3 regions of the Enterobacter sp. ECC-175 genome follow, and region 3 is predicted to be linked to each of the others. Evidence: riboswitches for the same ligand, from Rfam matches in the RefSeq annotation. Region 3 holds a riboswitch; each other region holds the start of a gene.
The links. Region 3 has a riboswitch for thiamine pyrophosphate ahead of thiB (thiamine ABC transporter substrate binding subunit). Riboswitches for the same ligand answer to the same signal wherever they lie in the genome.
Positions count from the first base shown of each region.

Region 1: it holds a riboswitch for thiamine pyrophosphate, as region 3 does, so the genes downstream of both, thiM (hydroxyethylthiazole kinase) here and thiB (thiamine ABC transporter substrate binding subunit) in region 3, are expected to answer to the same signal.
Region 2: it holds a riboswitch for thiamine pyrophosphate, as region 3 does, so the genes downstream of both, thiC (phosphomethylpyrimidine synthase ThiC) here and thiB (thiamine ABC transporter substrate binding subunit) in region 3, are expected to answer to the same signal.

Region 1 covers NZ_CP143776.1:3,575,304-3,577,497, reverse strand. The annotation lists gene V1599_RS17070 (YadA-like family protein) at 1-332, opposite strand, end outside; TPP riboswitch at 747-844, shown strand; gene thiM (hydroxyethylthiazole kinase) at 880-1,650, shown strand; gene thiD (bifunctional hydroxymethylpyrimidine kinase/phosphomethylpyrimidine kinase) at 1,647-2,194, shown strand, end outside.
Region 2 covers NZ_CP143776.1:803,053-805,246, reverse strand. The annotation lists gene nudC (NAD(+) diphosphatase) at 1-147, opposite strand, end outside; gene rsd (sigma D regulator) at 243-740, shown strand; TPP riboswitch at 795-904, shown strand; gene thiC (phosphomethylpyrimidine synthase ThiC) at 983-2,194, shown strand, end outside.
Region 3 covers NZ_CP143776.1:1,358,964-1,361,157, forward strand. The annotation lists gene thiP (thiamine/thiamine pyrophosphate ABC transporter permease ThiP) at 1-494, opposite strand, end outside; gene thiB (thiamine ABC transporter substrate binding subunit) at 470-1,453, opposite strand; TPP riboswitch at 1,485-1,585, opposite strand; gene sgrR (HTH-type transcriptional regulator SgrR) at 1,622-2,194, opposite strand, start outside.

The DNA.
Region 1 (2,194 bases), 2.2 Mb from region 3:
CCGTTCAGGTCGGCGGTGATTTGCGCATTTCCCGCCGCGGCCAGCGCCGTGTGGGCCGTTTTGTCCGCCCCAGCAGCCGCCGCACCGGCCAGGCTGGCGTTAAGCTGCGCGACGTTCGCTTTGGTGCTGGCGTCGTTAGCCGTATCCTGCGCAATTGAGATCTGCAGATCGTGGCGTTTATCGGTTTGCCCAGCGCTATAGACGTCGCTGGACAGGCCGGAAAGTTGACCTGCGAGCTGATCAATGGCTATTTCGACATTGCCGCCCGAATTGAGCGAAACGTCCGAAGCCGGAGTGGAAGCGTTTACACTGAACGCACTAAAAGAAGCCATAATAATTATGGCCTTATTGGTTTGTAACATTGCTATCATCTCTATAATTTATATGGGCTTAATTACGCCAGCCATTTTAAATAAATGGCATTTGCTACTCATAGACAAAGGCAACCATTGCGGCTGCGTATTTATAGATTCTGGAGTAATTAAGTGGCATTACTATCCCTCTGATTCATTAATAAGATCTTGATGCAGATCACTAAAATTTGCGATTTGTATGGCTTGGGAATGATCTTATATAAATATAAAAATTCATATAAATCAATATATTGAATGACTGGTTTTCGAAAGATATATGACCCGTTTTCATTCGGAATGGAGAGGGGTGAGAATATCCATAAAATAAAAGCGGAAATATAACGAATGAAATAAGGGCTTGCAAAGAGCAGGGTATTACTCTACAAATGGTCAACAATTGACTCGGGGTGCCCTTCTTAAATGAAGGCTGAGAAATACCCGTATTACCTGATCTGGATAATGCCAGCGTAGGGAAGTCAGATGCCTTCCCGGTCATCGCTTCTTCACGTAAGGCAGGAGCGAAACCATGCAGCCTGACCTGCTCGATCTACACGTTTTACATCAGTTCCACACCCATTCGCCCCTCACGCACTGTATGACCAACGACGTCGTGCAGGCCTTCACCGCCAACGTTTTACTGGCTCTCGGCGCCTCCCCGGCGATGGTGATTGAGGCCGAAGAAGCGGAACACTTTGCTGCGGCGGCAGACGCTCTGCTGATTAACGTCGGTACGCTGACCGCGCCGCGCGCCCAGTCGATGCGCCGGGCGATTGAAAGCGCCGTCGCGGCGGGAAAACCCTGGACGCTCGACCCGGTTGCCGTCGGCGCGCTGGCGTTTCGCACCCGCTTTTGCCAGCAAATTCTTTCCCTTAAGCCCGCCGCCATTCGCGGCAATGCCTCCGAAATTCTGGCCCTGGCCGGAATGAGCGAAGGCGGTCGTGGCGTAGATTCCACCGACAGCGCGTCCGGCGCGTTGCCCGCGGCGCAGGCGCTGGCCGAACGGACCCGCGCCATCGTCGTGGTCACGGGGGAGGTGGATTACATCACCGACGGACAGCGAACCCGCACGGTCGCCGGCGGAGACCCGCTGATGACCCGCGTGGTAGGGACGGGGTGCGCGCTTTCTGCGGTTGTGGCGGCCAGCTGTTCGCTGCCGGGGGATCGGCTGGACAACGCGGCGGCGGCCTGTAAGTGGATGAAGCGCGCCGGGTCGCGCGCGGCTGCGGACGCTCGCGGGCCGGGCAGCTTCGCCTCCGCTTTTCTTGACGCGCTGTACGCGCTGGAGGTGCAGGCATGAAGCGGATTAACGCACTCACTATCGCAGGCACCGATCCGAGCGGCGGGGCGGGGATCCAGGCCGATTTAAAAACCTTCTCCGCGCTTGGCGCGTACGGGTGTTCGGTCATTACCGCGCTGGTGGCGCAGAATACGCGCGGCGTGCAGTCGGTCTACCGCATTGAGCCGGATTTTGTCGCGGCCCAGCTGGACTCCGTGTTCAGCGACGTGCGTATCGATACCACCAAGATTGGCATGCTGGCGGAGACGGATATCGTGGAGGCCGTGGCCGAGCGGCTGCAGCGCTATCAGGTGCAAAACGTGGTGCTCGATACCGTGATGCTGGCGAAAAGCGGCGATCCGCTGCTCTCTCCGGCCGCGGTTGACACGCTGCGCAAAAAGCTGCTGCCGCAGGTGGCGCTCATTACGCCAAACCTGCCCGAAGCCGCCGCGCTGCTGGATGCGCCGCACGCACGGAATGAACGCGAAATGAAGGCGCAGGGCCACGCGCTGCTGGCGCTGGGCTGCGGTGCGGTGCTGATGAAGGGGGGACATCTTGACGATGC
Region 2 (2,194 bases), 560 kb from region 3:
CCATTCCCCGATCCTGCGCGCGGGCTGGCCTGCAAGATCGAAATCCTCCGCGTTGCCGTAAGGGAGTTCGCCGCGCGGCAGCCATAACTTTTGTTCATGGCTGACGATCCACCAGCCGCGATCTAATTTTTCAATTATACGATCCATATCTATTGCACTACCTTCGCTTCACAGGCATGTTGGTAACATTATTATTACATTTTGGATGGGCAGCTTTTCATCTTAACCTTGCGGAGTCGAATATGTTAAACCAGCTAGAAAGCCTGACTGAGCGCGTTGGTGGAAGTAACAAACTGGTGGATCGCTGGCTACACGACCGCAAGCATCTGCTCGTGGCTTACTACAATCTGGTCGGGATTAAGCCTGGCAAAGAATCTTACATGCGGCTGAATGAAAAAGCGCTGGATGATTTTTGTCAGAGCCTGGTCGACTACCTTTCAGATGGCCATTTCAATATTTATGAACGCATTATCCGCGAAATGGAAGGCACCAGCCCATATATTGCGGCAAGCAAACTCTATCCTCTGCTGGAAGCCAACACCCAGCGGATGATGGATTATTATGACTCCACGCTTGAGAACGCTATCGATCACGATAACTATCTTGAGTTTCAGCAGGCGCTGTCCGACCTGGGCGAGGCCATGGAGGAGCGATTCACGCTGGAAGACAAGCTGATCGCTCTGGTGCTGGACAACGATTTGAAAGCCAGCAACGAAGATAACGTTGCGCGGCCTGCTTGAGTTCTTAATCGTTAACGAGTAATTTACAACCATTCGCCCCTCTTACGAGGGGGATTTTTCTTGTCGGAGTGCCCAGTGTGAAAGCACGGGCTGAGACCGTTAATTCGGGATCCGCGGAACCTGATCAGGCTAATACCTGCGAAGGGAACAAGAGTCAAACTGCTGTTGCATCGCCTGCGGGCGATCCTCTCTTGCTTCATCCGTCGTCTGACAAGCCATGTCCTTCACTTTTGGAATGCGCTATGTCTACAACAAAACTGACCCGCCGCGAACAGCGCGCACAGGCCCAACGCTTCATCGACACTCTGGAAGGTACCGCTTTCCCGAACTCGAGACGTATCTATATTTCCGGCTCGCAGCCCGATATCCGCGTCCCGATGCGCGAGATCCAGCTCAGCCCCACGCTTATCGGCGGCAGCAAAGAGCACCCGCAGTTCGAGGAAAACGAGGCCGTTCCGGTCTATGACACCTCCGGTCCCTACGGCGACCCCGATATTACTATCAACGTTCAGCAGGGCCTGGCGAAGCTGCGCCAGCCGTGGATCGAAGCCCGCCAGGATAGCGAAGCGCTTAATGAGCAAAGCTCGGCTTACGCAAAAGAGCGCCAGGCCGACGACGGCCTGGACGAACTGCGCTTCACCGGCCTGCTGCCGCCAAAACGCGCTAAGGCGGGCAAATGCGTCACCCAGCTTCACTACGCGCGTCGGGGCATCGTCACCCCTGAAATGGAATTTATCGCCATCCGTGAAAACATGGGCCGCGAGCGCATCCGCAGCGAAATATTGCGCCACCAGCATCCTGGCGAAAGCTTTGGCGCGCGCCTGCCGGAGAACATCACGCCGGAGTTTGTGCGTGACGAGGTGGCCGCCGGACGCGCCATTATCCCTGCCAACATCAACCATCCGGAATCCGAACCGATGATCATCGGCCGTAACTTCCTGGTGAAGGTCAATGCCAACATCGGTAACTCGGCGGTCACGTCCTCCATTGAAGAAGAGGTGGAAAAACTGGTCTGGTCAACGCGCTGGGGCGCGGACACGGTGATGGACCTCTCCACCGGACGCTATATTCACGAAACCCGCGAGTGGATCCTGCGCAATAGCCCGGTACCGATTGGCACCGTCCCGATTTACCAGGCGCTGGAAAAAGTGAATGGCATTGCCGAAAACCTCACCTGGGAAGCGTTCCGCGATACGCTGCTGGAGCAAGCGGAACAGGGCGTGGACTACTTCACCATTCACGCGGGCGTGCTGCTGCGCTACGTGCCGATGACCGCCAGGCGCCTGACCGGAATTGTCTCGCGCGGTGGCTCGATCATGGCGAAGTGGTGCCTCTCCCATCACCGGGAAAACTTCCTCTACGAGCACTTCCGCGAGATCTGCGAAATCTGCGCCGCCTATGACGTTTCCCTCTCGCTCGGCGACGGCCTGCGTCCGGGCTCCATTCGCGACGCT
Region 3 (2,194 bases):
ATGCTTTCCAGCGCCTGCAGGAAGAGCCGCGTTGCCATCGGCATGTTGAAGAAGATGTGCGCCAGCAAAATGCCCTTCAGCCCGTAGGGTGAGAACGTCCACTCCAGGGCGAGAAAATGGAAGAGCGAGGCGAGCCAGCCCTGACGCCCGTAAACGCTCAGAATGCCAAACACGGCCACCAGAACGGGCAGGATCAGCGTCATGGCGCACAGGCGCAGCAGGGCCTGCCTGCCGGGAAAACGCCGGCGATAAAGCGCTCTGGCCAGAAAAATGGCCGGGATTGTCGACAGCAGGGCAGAGAGAAACGCCTGCCAGAACGAGAACCGGATAACGTGCCACAGATAGCCGTCGTGCCAGAACGCGAGAAGGTTGCTCTCCGGCGCGTTGAACCACAGCGCAAGAAATGCCCCGAGGCTCACCGCCACCATCAGCACGGCGGCAAGCAGCCCGGGGAGTAGCCAGCCGGGGATCAACGGCTGACGGCGCGTTGCCATTCACTTACCCATGCTGCGCGCTGCGCGGCGACCTGCTGCGGCGTAAACTCCAGCGAGGTTTTTGGCTTAGTCAGCCGATCAAATCCGGCGGGAAGCGTGACGTCGGTGACCGGATACATCCAATTGCCCGTCGGGATTGTTGTCTGGAACGCCGGGGAAACCATAAATTTCAGGAACTTTTCGGCCAGTTCCGGCTGCTTGCTGGCGGCGGTTCGCGCGGCGACTTCTACCTGCAGATAGTGGCCTTCGGCGAAATCAGCGGCCGCGTAGTTGTCTTTCTTCTCGGCGATGATGTGGTAGGCCGGAGAGGTGGTGTAGCTCAGCACCAGGTCGCTTTCGCCTTTCAGGAACAGGCCGTAGGCTTCGCTCCATCCCTTAGTGACGGTGACGGTTTTGGCGGCCAGCTTCTGCCAGGCGTCAGGCGCTTTGTCGCCGTAGACTTTCTGCATCCACAGCAGCAGCCCCAGACCCGGCGTGCTGGTGCGAGGGTCCTCGTAGATCACGCGCCATTTCCGATCGCTTTCAACCAGCTCTTTCAGGCTTTTCGGCGGGTTTTTCAGCCTGTTTTTGTCATACACGAAAGCAAAGTAGCCGTAGTCGAACGGCACAAAGGTGTCATTCTTCCAGCCGCCCGGCACGTTCACGGCATCGGTCGCGACGCCGCTTTTGGCAAACAGCTTCGTTTGCGTGGCCGCGTCCAGCAGGTTGTTATCCAGCCCGAGCACCACGTCGGCCTTGCTGTTTTTGCCCTCCATGCGCAGGCGGTTAAGCAGCGATACGCCGTCCTCCAGCGCCACGAACTTCAGCTCGCAGCCGCAGTCGGCTTCAAAAGCTTTTTTGACCACCGGGCCTGGGCCCCAGTCGGCGGAGAAAGAGTCATAGGTGTAGACCGTCAGAACGGGCTTCGCGAACGCGGGCAGCGCAAACAGCGCCAGCAGGGGAAGACATTTTTTTAACACTTTGCACCTCAGGGTTGAGTGGCAAAGGATTTTGAGAGACAGCCTCAAATCCCTTCGCCGGCGTTATCCGGATCAGGTTCGACGGGTATTATCTCAGCGCACATCAGTGATGCAGCACCCCGTTGAGAACGGCGCTATTGTAATGATTTGGTGAATATTACGAAAGCGTTATGGCTCCGGCGGGGCAAACCAGGCGGATTTAAAATCAAACCAGCCCAGGGTGTTCATCCGCAGGCCGCGCATGCTGCGCTGGCCCTGAATCATCAGCCAGTGATGGATAAGCGGCACAATCGCCTGCTGCGCAAGCAATTGCTGGCACCAGGCGGCCAGGCTCATTTCGCCCGCACGCCACTGGGCGGCGTCCTGCTGCCAGTCACGGTCAATGCAGTGCTGGATCAGCGGCACTTCGTACAGGTGTGAAAAGAGCGAGAAATCAAGCGGCAGGGTGAAGTTGGCGCTGTTGAGCCAGATGTCGCTGACGATGTCTCCGCGGTGCCATTCGTCATAATCCACCTCCTGAATATCAAGGTGAACGCCCTCGGCGGCCAGCAGCTTGCTCATAATTCGGGCAATAAAGCGGTGCTCCACGTGGTCGCGGTAGTAGGTCAGGGTAATCGACTCAAGCCCGGCAGGCTTTTCTCCGTGCACGGGCCGGGCGTGGTGCCAGCGCGGCAGCAGGCCGTAGGCCGGGAACCAGTAGGTCTGGTATTGCTCTTCGGCCAGGTAGATCAGGTTGGACGG